3 regions of the Fictibacillus sp. WQ 8-8 genome follow, and region 1 is predicted to be linked to each of the others. Evidence: riboswitches for the same ligand, from Rfam matches in the RefSeq annotation. Region 1 holds a riboswitch; each other region holds the start of a gene.
What was found. Region 1 has a riboswitch for S-adenosylmethionine ahead of M1K46_RS20445 (homocysteine synthase). Riboswitches for the same ligand answer to the same signal wherever they lie in the genome.
Positions count from the first base shown of each region.

Region 2: another riboswitch for S-adenosylmethionine. It lies ahead of M1K46_RS05815 (MetQ/NlpA family ABC transporter substrate-binding protein); the one in region 1 lies ahead of M1K46_RS20445 (homocysteine synthase).
Region 3: another riboswitch for S-adenosylmethionine. It lies ahead of M1K46_RS18865 (DUF2325 domain-containing protein); the one in region 1 lies ahead of M1K46_RS20445 (homocysteine synthase).

Region 1 is NZ_JAMXKG010000013.1:13,186-18,187, forward strand. It holds gene M1K46_RS20435 (DUF86 domain-containing protein) at 1-227, shown strand, start outside; gene M1K46_RS20440 (helix-turn-helix transcriptional regulator) at 318-959, shown strand; SAM riboswitch class I at 1,304-1,409, shown strand; gene M1K46_RS20445 (homocysteine synthase) at 1,714-3,018, shown strand; gene M1K46_RS20450 (VOC family protein) at 3,110-3,499, shown strand; gene M1K46_RS20455 (alpha/beta-type small acid-soluble spore protein) at 3,778-3,960, opposite strand; gene M1K46_RS20460 (TIGR01457 family HAD-type hydrolase) at 4,107-4,877, shown strand; gene M1K46_RS20465 (phosphatidylglycerophosphatase A family protein) at 4,922-5,002, opposite strand, start outside.
Region 2 is NZ_JAMXKG010000003.1:97,629-102,630, reverse strand. It holds gene M1K46_RS05825 (DinB family protein) at 1-379, opposite strand, end outside; gene M1K46_RS05820 (hypothetical protein) at 437-625, opposite strand; SAM riboswitch class I at 950-1,064, shown strand; gene M1K46_RS05815 (MetQ/NlpA family ABC transporter substrate-binding protein) at 1,183-2,016, shown strand; gene M1K46_RS05810 (NUDIX hydrolase) at 2,350-2,784, opposite strand; gene M1K46_RS05805 (hypothetical protein) at 2,781-3,359, opposite strand; gene M1K46_RS05800 (hypothetical protein) at 3,492-3,797, shown strand; gene M1K46_RS05795 (VOC family protein) at 3,826-4,221, opposite strand; gene M1K46_RS05790 (cation:proton antiporter) at 4,727-5,002, shown strand, end outside.
Region 3 is NZ_JAMXKG010000009.1:87,501-92,502, forward strand. It holds gene M1K46_RS18855 (S66 peptidase family protein) at 1-901, opposite strand, end outside; gene M1K46_RS18860 (hypothetical protein) at 1,105-1,275, shown strand; gene M1K46_RS18865 (DUF2325 domain-containing protein) at 1,305-1,631, opposite strand; SAM riboswitch class I at 1,860-1,964, opposite strand; gene M1K46_RS18870 (ABC transporter ATP-binding protein) at 2,024-2,989, opposite strand; gene M1K46_RS18875 (ABC transporter ATP-binding protein) at 2,986-3,966, opposite strand; gene opp4C (oligopeptide ABC transporter permease) at 3,976-4,899, opposite strand; gene M1K46_RS18885 (ABC transporter permease) at 4,910-5,002, opposite strand, start outside.

The DNA.
Region 1 (5,002 bases):
AGGATGAAAAAGTGATCACCGCGCAAAATGCGAAAGGATTGAAAAAGGTCGTATCACTGCGCAAAATGCTGGTCCAGCATTTTGCGAGTGTCAGCCATTCTGAAATTTCCGAGGTCCTTTTGGAGAATTCTGGATCGATCGAAAGTTTCCCTGCCGATGTGAGACGCTATATTGAACAAGAATTGGGGCCTGTTTCTGCATTTTTGCCTGAAGAGGAGCAGAAGTAAAAGCTGCTATCCCTATTTCTAAACATTTTTGTTTAGAATGTACTTTTGCTAGCAAATGCTGTAAGATAGGGGTAAGGAAGGTGATTGTTAATGGCTATGGCTAATAACACCTCTACCCGTTCTGAAATCATTCATATGCTTAAGCGATATAGAAAATTGACGGTTACTGAAATGGCCAGCCGCCTTGGGATTACCGAGATGGCTGTCAGGCGCCACTTAAATACATTAGAGAGAGACAGGCTCGTTGAAACCACCCTGGTCCGCCAGGCCATGGGACGGCCGCTGAATGTGTATCAGCTCTCCGAAGCTGCGGATGAACAATTTCCGCGCAACTATTCGGGGCTGACCGTTGAATTTATGAGAGACATTCAGGAGATTGCCGGTGAGAAAGCTGTGCATGAATTGTTTGTCCGCCGGGAAAACCGCTTAAATGATAAGTATAAGAAACGGATGGAGAATAAGAGCTTTGAGCAAAAGGTGGCCGAACTCGCCGACATTCAAAACGAAGCCGGCTATATGGTCGAGTGGGAAAAAACAGAAGACGGCCAGTATGAATTAAAAGAATTCAACTGCCCGATTGCCAAAGTAGCAAATGAATATCAGAATGCCTGCTCATGTGAGCTTTCTTTATTCCAGAGAATGCTCGGTACAGACCATGTGGAACGCACAGAATGTCTTGCTAAAGGCGGCTCGTATTGCAAATATTTGATTTCCGAAGAGAAAAACGCATAAACCCTACTGGCTGATCCGCCAATAGGGTTTATTTTTTTGTTGGATTTTTACGATCATCCGCCCTCTATTCTTTCCTTCTGTTGTCGCACGAAGGACGTCAGGTAGAGCTCATCGAGGGTGATCTCTTTTTCCATCGTCTCGCTGGCCACACTTTTTCTCTTACTGGAGCAGGGCAGAAGACCGATATGGTATTGCTGACTGCAGCAGAAAATAAAAAATGCAAAGTTTCGAACATCGGCCCGGGGGAGCGTGCCAAAAACTTTGCCCCTTCCTTATCGTGAAAAAAAGGGTTGACTTCAACATTAAAGTTCAGTATTATTCAAAATAACTTAATATTCAGATGTATCTTATCCAGAGAGGTGGAGGGACTGACCCGATGAAACCCGGCAACCAGCAGAAATGCATGGTGCTAATTTCAGCAGAACACGCAAATGTTCTGAAAGATGAGAGCCGACGGTGAAAACTGCGACCTCTTCTTTTAGAAGAGGTCTTTTTGATTGTTCAGCTTCAGTGCCCAATGCTGAAAATGAACTTAAGTTTTCAGCTAAGGTCCTCGATAGATGAAAAGTAAGATCTTCTTTTCATCCTTAGTCATCTTCGTTCTTCTCCCTCAACACAAAAAACGTGTTGCTTGAGAAGAACTCCAGCGCTTGTCGGACCTTAGCAGGGCACTTCAGCTTTTCTTGTTGGCTAACATTTTACTCAGATCCTTGCCTCTGTTTAAACCACTACATTTTAGAAGGAGAGATTGAACATGAGTGAAGAAAGAGAATATGGTTTTGAGACGGTTTCATTGCACGAGGGACAGAAAGTAGATCCGACAACAGGCGCGAGAGCGGTTCCTATTTACCAGACAACGTCTTATCAATTCAACAGTACGGAGCACGCAGCCAACCTTTTTGGTTTAAAAGAGTTTGGGAACATTTACAGCCGAATCATGAATCCGACACAGGATGCGTTTGAACAGACGATTGCAAAGCTAGAAGGCGGTGTTGGAGCGCTGGCGGTGGCATCCGGCCAGGCGGCGATTACGTATTCCATTTTAAACATAGCGGGAGCAGGTGACGAAATTGTAGCGTCTGGCTCTCTATATGGCGGAACGTATAACTTGTTTGCGAATACACTTCCGAAGCTCGGAATCAATTTTAAATTTGCAGAAGTGGATAACCTTCAATCCTTCCGTGATGCCATTACTGAAAAGACAAAAGCGGTTTACATCGAGACGATCGGGAATCCGAAAATTGACGTGGCAGATATCTCAGCCATTGCAGAAATTGCTCATGAAGCAGGGGTTCCGCTTATCGTAGACAATACGTTTGCAACACCATATCTTTGCCGTCCGATCGAGCATGGAGCAGACATTGTCGTTCATTCCGCTACAAAATTCATTGGCGGACACGGCACATCGATTGGAGGATTAATCATAGATTCCGGTAAGTTTGATTGGACGAACGGCAAATTCCCAGGACTTACGGAGCCGGATGAAAGCTATAATGGCGTCGTTTATACGGAAGCAGTCGGACCGCTGGCTTATATTATCAAGGCGCGTGTCCAATTGCTCAGAGACCTCGGTTCTTGCGTATCACCGTTTAACTCCTTCCTCTTTATTCAAGGGCTTGAAACGCTGGCACTGCGTGTAGAACGGCATAGTGAAAATGCCCTGAAGGTGGCGAAATACTTAAAAGAACATCCTGCTGTGGACTGGGTGAACTATCCTGGATTAGAAGATAACAAGTATAATGAGCTGGCGCAGAAATATTTGCCTAAAGGTGCTGGTGCCATCCTCACTTTCGGTGTAAAAGGCGGGGTAGAAGAAGGAAGAAAGCTCATTGAAAGTGTGAAGTTATTCTCTCACTTGGCGAATGTCGGTGATTCTAAATCATTAATCATCCATCCGGCAAGCACTACGCATCAGCAGCTGACAGAGGAAGAGCAGCTTAGAGCAGGAGTATCGCCTGAGATGGTAAGGCTGTCGGTGGGCATTGAAACGATTGATGATATTATCTATGATCTCGAGCAGGCACTAGCGGTCATCAGTCCGGTTCCAAGCGGCCAGTAATTGTTATGTTCAATAAACTCCCTTTCTACTATACTTAAGACAAATATGAAATTTTCAGGTGAATGAATCGAAATTGGAAGGGATGTTTGGTATGGCTGTAAGAAAGCTTGAGCATGTAGGAATTATGGTTGAAAACTTGGAAGAATCCATTTCCTTTTACCGTGACATCATAGGTTTGGATGTGATCAAACGAATGAAACACTCCAAGCCGGGGATCGAACTAGTATTTTTGGGACTGGAAGGGGAGATCCTGGTTGAGCTGGTAGCAGGCCACAATAGACAGCTGGCTGAAGAAGGAAAAGTGAATCATGTGGCGTTTACCGTAGATGATCTCTCGAAAGAAATTCAGGTGCTGAAGAATCATAGCGTCCTGTTTGTCGAAGATGAGGTGACATCGTTGCCGGATGGTTCTCAGTATATTTTCTTCTATGGCCCTGACCGGGAGAGAATTGAATATTTTCAGCCAGGAACGCCGAAATAAAAAGGGGCTGTCCTGAAAGTCGAAAATTGACCTTCAGGCAGCTCCTTTGACGTGAAAAATCTTCAATGAAAAGTTGATTGGAGTGCAAGGTGCGAGACTCCTGCGGGACTAGCGTGACAGGTGAGACTCCCGCAGGCGCTTGCGCCAAGAGGCTCACCGCACGCCCCGCGGAAAGCGAGCAGCCTGGAGCGGAGATCAACAGCTACCAGACTTCTTGGACAGCCCCTTTTTTGATATCAATGAAAACTTGAAAAGTTGTGATGTCTAGCTACTTTCTTTCAAAGCCGTTGCTCAGCCATCTGTACGAGGCGCTTCGTGATCTCGCCGCCAACCGAACCGTTCTGTCTAGACGTCGTATCTGCTCCTAAAGAAACACCAAACTCCCTGGCAATCTCCTGTTTCATTTGATTCAATGCGTTTTGTACTCCAGAAACTACAGTTTCATTTGTATTTTTAGCCATAAGATGACCTCCTTTTTTCTTATCGCGCACTTCAAATGGAACAATATACATAAAGAGGAAATCGGAGAGTCAAGGGGTTCAAATTTTTGTTAGGATGGCCCCATTTTTGGTACACTAACCTGTGAATGAAAAAAGGAGTTTGTGGAATGAAAACTTATAAAGGCTATTTGATTGATCTGGATGGAACGATGTACAGAGGAAAGGAACGGATTGAAGAGGCGGTGCAATTCGTTCAGGAACTTAACAGGAGAGGCCTTCCGTATCTTTTTGTGACGAATAACTCATCAAAAACGAAGGAAGACGTGGCTTCTGTTCTGCACAACTTTGAAATTCCGGCCACTTCCGATCATGTGTACACGACAAGCATGGCTACTGCCAACTATATTGAAAAAATCAAACGTGACGCAACTGTGTATTGCATTGGAGAAGAAGGAATCCGACAGGCATTATTGGAAAAAGGCTTCACCCTTACCGAGGAGCAGCCTGATTTTGTCGTCATGGGAATCGACCGTTCGATCAACTATGAAAAATTAACGATCGCGTGTCTTGCAGTAAGGAATGGGGCGAGGTTTATTTCCACGAACGGAGATATTGCTCTGCCTACTGAAAGAGGCCTGCTGCCTGGAAACGGCTCGCTGACTTCTGTAGTGGCTGTTTCCACACGGGTACAACCGACCTTTATTGGTAAGCCGGAAGCGATTATTATGGAGATGGCACTCGAAGAGCTTGGCACAGCGAAGGAAGATACCCTGATGATCGGCGACAATTATGATACCGATATCTTGGCGGGAATACGTTCTGGTCTTGATACCCTCCTTGTTCACACGGGTGTAACCCAGAAGGAGCACCTCGGCCTGGTTGATATTCAGCCGAAGTACACGGTGAATGGACTGGATGAATGGAAAGCATTTGAATAAAATGAAAAGAACAGCTTCCGTATGAGGGAGCTGTTTTCTTCTGATTACTCAGTATTGGCTGCACGGTGGGCAAGACGGCTTGAAGCAGCAGCCGCAATCGCACCCACAATATCATCGAGGAAGGT
Region 2 (5,002 bases), on a different contig from region 1:
GAATTTCCAGCATCCATTCGTATCTTGAATAGGATACTCCCCACCACGAGGTTGTAACAACAGACCAATCTTCATTCGAAAAACACGCCGTCTTTTCTTTTAAAAAAGCAAAATGATCAAGAAGCATCTCCTTTATTTCCGCAATGGTCTGGGGGTGATGCTTTTCATAGAACTCCTCCATCTCCTGCTGAGTGGCCCCATTCAAGATCATAAAGTCCGCTTTATAGATCACGGCTAGATGGGCTAACAGTTCCCGTAACGTTCTTTTCTCCGCTCCCAGCGAAAGTTCCAGGTCGCTTTCTTCCATGATTTCTAAAATTTTTAGAATGTAATGGTTGGCTACCTCCAGCTGGTGAAAAATTGGTTTTATTATATTCATGAGGACTCCTTTCTAAGTAAACAAAAAAACCCTCATATAAGGGTTTCATAGTGAAAATTAAACGCCAGTGCGACGGTGCTGGTTGTTGGCCTTTTTCGTCTGCTGGCTTTTCATTTGTTTGGTTGATTTAACCGGGTTTGTAGAAAGCTTTCCGTTAGCCTGCTGCTGCTTTTTTTCAGCCAGCTTTTGCTTGATCGCTTCCTGATAGCTCAGCTTTTTAGGCTGCCCATTATTTTCAGATGACATATTTCGTACCTCCTTATGCCGTGTAGATCATACTGTAATGATATCTTCTTCCACATGTTTTGTCTGCATTTTTTTACAAATAGGGCAACTTAATTGGAGAACATGCCCCAATTTCGCTATGATAGATGGCAGAAACAAGGAAAGGAACGCTGCACATGGTGGATTTTGAATTGGATACAGTGGATTGCGAGAGGTTCGCTTTTTCTTGAAGAGCTCCGACACAAACACCCATAAATATATTTATACAATGGCTCTGTTGGAAAAAAAGGAATTGACATTATTTTGAATCCCTGCCATAATACAAAGTAATTTGATATGAGTACACTCTTATTAAGAGCAGGTGGAGGGAATTAGCCCTATGAAGCCCGGCAACCATTCATGCTGAATCACCAGTATGGAAACGGTGCTAAATCTAACAGCGAAAGCTGAGAGATGAGAGGTCAACGGATTTATTCGGAGCCCTCTGTCTCTTTTGAGATTGAGGGCTTTTGGTTTAACTCCATGCTCTCAAGACAGTGTAGTACTATCAAAAAATGAAAATGGGGGTTGGGGAATCAATGAAATTAAAAAAATGGGGATTATTATTACTGGGAGTATTGATCGCAGCAGCATTATCGGCATGCGGATCATCTAGCACGAGCGGCGATGGGAAAAAGATAGAAAAATTAACTGTCGGTGCCTCTAATGTACCGCACGCTGTCATTCTAAAAGAAGCGGTTCCTTTGCTGAAGAAAAAAGGAATTGACCTGAAGATCGTTAAATTCCAAGATTACGTTCTGCCAAACAAAGCGCTGGCCAATAAAGAGATCGATGCTAACTACTTCCAGCACATTCCTTACCTGGAGCAGCAATTGAAAGAAAATCCAAACTATAAATTCGAAAACGCCGGAGCCATTCACATTGAACCAATGGGCGTTTACTCTAAAAAATACAAATCACTAAAAGATTTGCCGGACGGTGCAAAAGTAATTCTGAGCAATTCAGTAGCTGAGCATGGCCGAATCCTTTCTATCTTTGAAAAAGCAGGATTGATCAAGCTTAAATCAGGCGTCGGGTACAAAGCACAGCTGAAAGACATTGTTGAAAATCCAAAGAAACTTAAATTTAAGGCTGACATCGAGCCAGCTCTTCTTACAAAGGCCTATCAGTACAATGAAGGAGATGCTATCGTCATCAACACGAACTATGCCATCGATGCAGGACTTAATCCAAAGAAAGATTCCATCGCACTAGAAGGGCCTGATTCTCCATTTGCCAACATCATCACTGTCCGCCAAGGAGATAAAGACAAGAAAGCCATTAAAACCCTGGTTGAAGTGCTTCATTCTAAAAAGATCCAAACGTTTATTGAAAAAGAATACAAAGGCGCCGTCCTTCCTGTTTCAAAATAAGTTGAAATAAGAGCCTGGAGAATTTTCTCCTGGCTCTTTTTTGGTATGGGGCATGGGGCGGGATGGTGTGTTTGGCATGTAACATGCTTGATCTGGCACGTAAAGCGCAAAAAGCAGACTGTAAACTCTGAAAAACGGCACGTAAACTCAGCAAAGTGGACAGTAAACCATACAAACCCGCATGTAAACTCAAAAATCAGTATTCAAACACGTTACCTGCACATTAAAAACACAGCATGCTCCTCAAAAAAAATAGAGCTTCCCCTTATCTTCGAGAAAGCTTCTTTTTCATCAAATAATTGTCCTTATTTTCTTGGATACTGCACTTCTTTTTTAGCTTCTGACGGTTCCTCGCTGACTATAGGAGATGGAATGATTGGATTTGATCCTTTCTTTTACACCATCCGGAAGATATAGATATGGCTCTGCTTCCATATAATCCATCCATGCAACTTCCTCGATTTCATCAGGACAAAGGGTCCCAATCTTTCCACCGGTTATTTTACCGAGGAACGTAAAGAAAATCACATGATGCCTACTTTCTTCAAAAAAGGCCTCTGATATTCCAAATACGTTCTCTACTTCTACCTCCAGGCCCGTCTCTTCTCTCACTTCACGGACAGCACCCTGTTCAAGGGTTTCCCCTTCCTCTACTGCTCCTCCGGGAAGCGTATAATAGGAACCTTTTTCCCCTCTGTTCTTCACCATTAAGATGTTATCCGCTCGTTCGTCCCACAATAAAACATAAACCACATCTACACGTTTCATTTGCTCATCTCCTCTAACTGCTTTGATAGCTTCTCATTACTTATGTAGGCCAACTGTTCAACCTCGTTGAGTACCCTTGCCCTTCCTTTTTCACTCAAAGTCCATTTTTCAGGGACAATTTCTCGATTATCTTGCAGAGGCAAAACATCTAATACTTTATCATCACTTGCGTACAAAGAAGATAGAAGGTAAAAACGGCGACAGAAGAAAGACTTTCCGGCCAACAGAACGTTTCGATAAGGAGTAGAATTTAAGAATTCAAAAGCAGAGTGAATGACACTCTCTACGCTTTTGGCTTCATTCCGGTTTGGTATGGCCATCAGTCGATCCTCACTAATTCCCGCTTTTGATAAAAGAGGAGCATAGTAATTATATTCATTTTGTTTCAAGAACGAGTTATAAACCCCAGGAATCAGGATCAGCTCTGCTCCTTTTTCTTCATAAAAGGAGAGCAGCTGTTCATTTAATTCCGGAAAATGTCCGGGATGATATAAAATGACATCGGGCTGGTCGAATAAGTGAAGCTGCTTCATGAAAACAAGATCTTCCATACAGCGTAGTGCTGCGTTGTTCATCGTAAATTCCCCTTCATTTTGAATGTTTTCTTTATCCTTTCTTTAAGAGATGCGAAAACCCCTCTTTTCTAAAAGGCATAACCCCGAAATAATGTTATAATATGGAAAAATAAAGGTGGAGGGATTAAGTGAATGCTTTTGAAATCTCTCGGTGTAGCTGCAATCGGTGTACTCATTTTATTTGTGGGATGGATGATTAAATGTTCAGGTACCGCTTCGTTCGTTGCTGGTTACCGGCAGACTTTTTTTCCTCGTAATGAAAAGAAATTGGCTAGTCGAATCGGTATCATTATAATGGTTTTCGGATGTATCACGATTCTCTTTCCTATTGTTCACCTATTCATAGACGGATTGAGAGGATCTTTTTATGCATTACTCGCCGGATGCCATGTGCTCGCTGTTTTCATTGTGATCGCCATCGACCAAGTAAAAAATTAAAAGAACTTCCAACACGGGAAGTTCTTTCTTACATGCCATTATGCTGCAGAAGATCAAATCGGTTGCCATATAGATCTTCAAAAACGACTTCAATTCCCCAAGGAACTTCCTTCGGTTCGCCTAGAAAGCTCACCCCTTTTTTCTTCATTTCTTCATAATCACGTAAACAATCATCCGTTTGAATGACTAAGAAGACATGATTGGAGGCCTGGCTGCCGATTCTTTCAGCTTTATCCGGCGTATCACCCTTCACAAAAACGATGGCGGTCTCTGATTCCTTTGAGGGAGCTACTGTAACCCATCTGTGTCCATTGCCAAATGCTACATTAGTTAATAGTTCAAATCCCAGCTGATTCGTATAAAAAGCAACCGCCTCATCAAAATCTTTAACAAGGATGGTGATATGTCCAATTTTTTTCTTCATTGTTCACACCTCAGATTCATTTTCTCCATTTTAGTTTTCTAAGTTTTATCATGCGTTATCGTATAATCGATTTTGTTAGGATTGCTTGCAGTTGTTTTACTCCTAGCAATTGCCCATACCTTGTACTCAGTTATTTTATTAGGGATTTTAACCTTAGGAAGCGCATTATATGCCTTCCGAAACCAGAAAAAAGCCTGGCATGTTCCTTCCCCGCTTTGTATTTCCTTCATTCCTAGAGCCTGAATAACTTTATCATTCCCTGCAAAGGTGTTTTTCACGTTAAAAGGCTTCGTATTGTCCGATCACAAATCCGTTGTCCCTCTAGTATGACGGAACAAACTGGAAATTGCATTAAAACACTTAAATTTTTTCCGCAAATATGGTATAATGGATTTAACAAAATAAATCGTACGACTTGGAGGAGCCTGTCACCAAGGGATATTTATGCCCTTGGTAACAGGCTCTTTTTTTGTTTTCAACTAAAAAATGAAAGGTGGTTGTTCACATGTTAATACTGCAAATCGCCATTATTTTAATTGCTTCCAAAATAGCGGGAAGCCTGAGTGTAAGATTAGGACAGCCTTCAGTTCTTGGAAAACTTATCATTGGGATTGTTATTGGACCATCGGTATTGGGATTGGTGAACGAGACAGAGACGTTAAATGAATTTAGCCAAATCGGTGTGATCTTCTTAATGTTTATTGCTGGGTTGGAAACGGATCTGGATGAGTTTAAAAGGACAGGTAAAGCATCCACATTAGTAGGCTTTGGTGGTATCATT
Region 3 (5,002 bases), on a different contig from region 1:
AAATCGAAAAACGGTTTTTAACGGTATCGAGGTTCGCCTGTGCACCGATTGGGATGGCTGCCTTATAATACCCATGTGCTGTTGTAACATTTGTCATGAGCGGCTTCCCAAGTGGTACGACAAACGTAGTTATGAGCTGATCATACGTTACACCGTACGCCGGTTCACACGCTGTGCATTCACCCATCACAATGCCTGCACAATCATCAAATTTACCCGCAATTTTTAAATGATTGAGATACCGGTAAACCTGGTTAATCGGTTCATGGGTCTCCTCTATCACTAAAATTTTTCCTGCTGTATCAATCTCAAACGGAGTTCCAAGTGAATCCACAAGCGAGGTCAAATTGCCGCCAACAACTTCTCCCGTTATATTTCCTTGTACTCTGCTAATTTGAGGAATACCCGGCGGATTAACAATTTGCCGGGGTGACTGAACAGTTGAAGTTGCCTGGAAAAACTGTTGGTAGTTATAAGCCGGTGTATTTGGATTAAAGTCCAGCAGGAGAAGGCTCTGAAAGGTGATTAAATCGGTATATTGATACAGTACATTCAGCAGGATCGTAATATCGCTGTATCCTGATACGATTTTTGGATTCTGCCGGATGACATCAAAATCCAGATACGGCAGAATTCCCTCTACTCCTACTCCCCCTCTTGTCGGCAAAATCATTTTCACCTTTTTATTCGTAAACATCGCCATTAAATCAGCTGCCCGCTGTTCATCCGTTCCGGCCAAAAAACCAGTATTCGTGTAAACATTTTTCCCGAGGACAATATTGAATCCAAAATTTCGCAGCGTGGTTAATCCTTCATTAATTATTTGGGCCTCCAGAGGGCTTCCTAGTGTCACGATCCCGATGGTGTCCCCTCTCTGTAGTATCGGTGGTTTAACAGCCATACCTTCATCCCTCCATCAGCACGGTTTCCCATCGAGATTCCATCGATTATGTATATTAGAGTGATGATTTTCCTATAACTATATTTTTTCAATTCCTCCAATCAAAATACTAAAAAGGGAACGAACCGGGTATGTAGAAGTATATAGATATACCATCGTGCCATTTTTGCAATCTCAAATGAAAGGGAGAAAGGGGAATTTCCATGAAAGAATACAAGGTTATTGAATCCAGCGGGCGGTTTACTTTCAGCATGGAAACGTTAAGAGACTCAAATACTCCATTGTCCAGAGAGGAAGCCGAACAGATTAAAGAAAGGCTGGAAGAGTGCGTTCCCTTTCAGCTTGAAGTTGTAAAAATTGATTCAACGGAATGAAAACCTGCCCTATGAGGCAGGTTTTCTTATTACCCATTAACGGCTATCTTCTTCCGTTTTGTGCGATTGCTTAAAAGCCCCGATTTTTCAAGTACAGCATAGATCGAGCACCAGGACCTCTTGGAAAAATAGATGGGAACACTCTGTTTGTTCGCCTTTTTCTTAATCGCTGCTGAAAACTCATGGTTTATAAAATCGGTCAGGACCAGAACCAAGTTCACATGACTTGGAATCTCCTTTTGAGACATTCTAGCTTTTCTTCCGCTCACATGAATGATCTCCCTTATCCCTTGATGCTCCAGTTTCTTCGTAATTTTCCCAAGATGATCTCCACCAACAATTAATAACGACGACATACCAGCATCTCCCTTCTCTCTCTTATTTCAACTATTTCTTTTTGCTCGAGCTGAATAAAAAAAACAAAGGCATACATCCCAAAAAGAGAGTTGCCTTTGGTTTTCCAATCAGCAGCAAAAAAGAATATATAAATATCCCTATGGATTTACTCTGTTTTATACCGTAATAAAAACCTCTTCCTACTACGATCACGTAATAAGAAGAGGTTAGACATAACCAAATTACCCTTCTTATTGTCCAAGCCAAAGCTTGTTGGAATTGGCACAGTTCCCTCTCCGGGACCGCTGCCGAGACTTCAAAGGGCCAAATCCCTCCACCTCTCTTAATAAGTTAGAAAATTTTAAATTATTAAAAATAATATAATGGAATAAGCCTGGTAAGTCAACAGTTTTTAAGCATAATGACAGGCCGTAAAATGTCCGTTCCCCATATCCCTGAATTCGGGGGTTTTTTCCGCACAAAGCTCTGTTGCCAGCGGACACCGTGTACGAAACTTGCAGCCTGACGGCGGGTTAACAGGACTTGGAATATCTCCTTTTAAAATAATTCTCTCCCTCTTGATCCGTGGATCGGGTATTGGGACAGCAGACAAGAGCGCTTTCGTATAGGGATGCAGCGGATTATCAAACAGCTCTTCTTTCGTTGCCATCTCCACAATATTGCCAAGGTACATGATCGCAATCTTTGTACAAAGATGCTCAACGACACTCAAATCATGTGAAATAAACAAATACGAAAGGCCTTTCTTCTTCCTCAGATCACTGAAAAGATTAATAATCTGTGCCTGAATGGAAACGTCCAGAGCAGCGACCGGTTCATCCATGACAAGAAACTCGGGATTGAGTGCCATCGCCCTGGCAATGACGATTCTTTGCCGCTGGCCGCCAGAGAACTCATGAGGATAACGATCCACATGAAAGGGTGAAAGACCGCATGTTTCCATTACTTGAAGCACCTTTGCTCTAACATCCTTACTGGTAGCAAGACCGTGCTGAACCATGGCTTCCCCAATGGCATCTCCCACCCGGATCCTGGGGTTTAATGAGCTGAACGGGTCCTGAAAGACGAGTTGGGTCTGCACACGCAAACCCCGTAGTTCCTTTTTCGTTAGTGAGAAAACATCTTTCCCTTTAAAACGAACTTCCCCTTCGGTCTTCTCATGCAGCCTTAGAATGGTCTTTCCAATCGTGGATTTCCCGCTGCCGGACTCTCCGACGAGGCCAAATACGTCTCCTTTTTCAATCGTAAACGAGACACCATCGACCGCCTTGACCGATTCACCCTTTTTCCCAAATAGGCCGTTAGAGCTTGAGTAGTATTTTTTTAAATTTTCCACTTCTAATAATGCTTCACTCATCGTACGGCCTCTCTTTCATAAAGGTAGCAGCTGACACTATGGTTCTCAGAGGTTTTTTCCAGCTCTGGATGCTTTGTCCGGCAAATGTCCATGCAATGCTCGCACCGGTCAGCAAAATAACACGATTCAGTCAGTTCAGCAAGGTTTGGAACTTGGCCGGCTATCGTGTAAAGCTCCTCTTTTCGCTCTCCAATCACCGGTTTGGCTTTCAGAAGACCCTTCGTGTAAGGATGCTGTGGATTCGTAAACATTTCCAGGACAGGACCCTGCTCCACAATCTTGCCTGCGTACATAACGACAATATAATCTGCCATCTCGGCAACAACTCCAAGGTCATGGGTAATCAGCAGAATGGATGTTTTAAACTGCTCTTTAATATCCCGTAAAATATCCAGGATCTGAGCTTGAATCGTTACATCCAGGGCAGTCGTAGGCTCATCGGCGATGATGAGCTTCGGATTGCAGCTGATCGCGATGCCGATCATGATCCGCTGCAGCATACCCCCGCTCAGTTCGTGCGGATACATGTTAATGATTTTCTCAGCATTTGGAATTCCCAGCCTTGTGATGAGCTCCTGTGCTTTCTTATAGGCTTCATTCCGGCTAAGCAGCAGATGCTCCTGGAGCGGCTCAATCATCTGCTGGCCGATCGTATACACTGGATTCAGCGAGGTCATCGGCTCCTGAAAGATCATTCCGATATCATTTCCGCGAAGGCGGCTGATCTCTTTTTTATTCAGTTTAAGAAGATTTCGGCCGGCAAAGTTCACTTCTCCGTTTTCAATCTTTCCGTTCTCATTTATGAGCTGCATGATGGAAAGTGATGTGATGCTTTTTCCGCAGCCTGACTCTCCGACGATACAGACCGTTTCCTGCTCACCAATGGAAAAGCTGACGTCATTCACTGCCCTTACAACGCCCTCTTCCGTATAAAAATTAGTGACTAAGTTTTTTACTTCTAACAGTGCTTCACTCAACATTAACACCTACCGTTTCATTTTCGGGTCAAGCGCATCCCTTAATCCATCGCCGAGCAAGTTAATGGACACGACAGTGAGGAAGATAGCCGAGCCGGGTGGAATCCATAGCCATGGGCGTTTTCTGAAGTCTATAAAATTATTTGCCGCATCCATCATGTTACCCCATGAAGGTGTCGGCGGAACGACTCCTAGCCCAAGGAAACTCAGTGCGGATTCACTAAGTATTGCCCCTGCCACATTCAGCGTTGCCACAACGAGCAATAGCGGCAGCGTATTCGGGATCAAGTGATAGAAAATCTTTCGCCGATCGCTGAGTCCGAGCACTTCCGTTGCCTGCATGAAGGGCTGCTCCCTTAGTGACAAAATTTGTCCGCGGACAAGCCTGGCAAGGGCCGGCCAGCCGACAAAGCTCAGCATGATCATGATGATGTACAGTCTGTATTCAGAAGGTACTTTCCACTCAGACAGAATCGCTCCCATGATCAAGAGAAGCGGCAAGCCTGGAATCGACATCAGGATATCGGCCAGCCTCATGATGACCATATCCACAATCCCGCGGTAGAAGCCTGAAACGGCTCCAAGGAACGAACCGATCACAATAGAAAGGACCATCGAGGCCAGTCCGATCGTCAGCGAGATCTGCCCCGCCATCATTAATCGTGTCAGCACATCACGGCCATAATTATCGGTCCCAAGCCAGTGCGATGAACTCGGCGGCTGGTTGGCATAGGCAATATCTGTCCGGTCTAAAATATATGGTGAAAAGTGAGGCCCTATAAAACTGAGCAAAAGCATAAGAACAAGGAAAATTAAACTTGCCATCGCCAATTTGTTCTTTTTCAGGCGCCGGTAGGTTTGTTTCCATAACGATGGAGATTTCGCCTTCGCTACTTTCTTCTTTTTATAGATTAACGGTTTAGCAGTTTCCATGTTCATCCCCCTATTTCAGCCTGATTCTCGGATCTACCGCGGCGTATGTGACATCAGCCAGGAAGTTTCCGATGATGGTGAGGGAAGAAAGGAACAGTGTAAA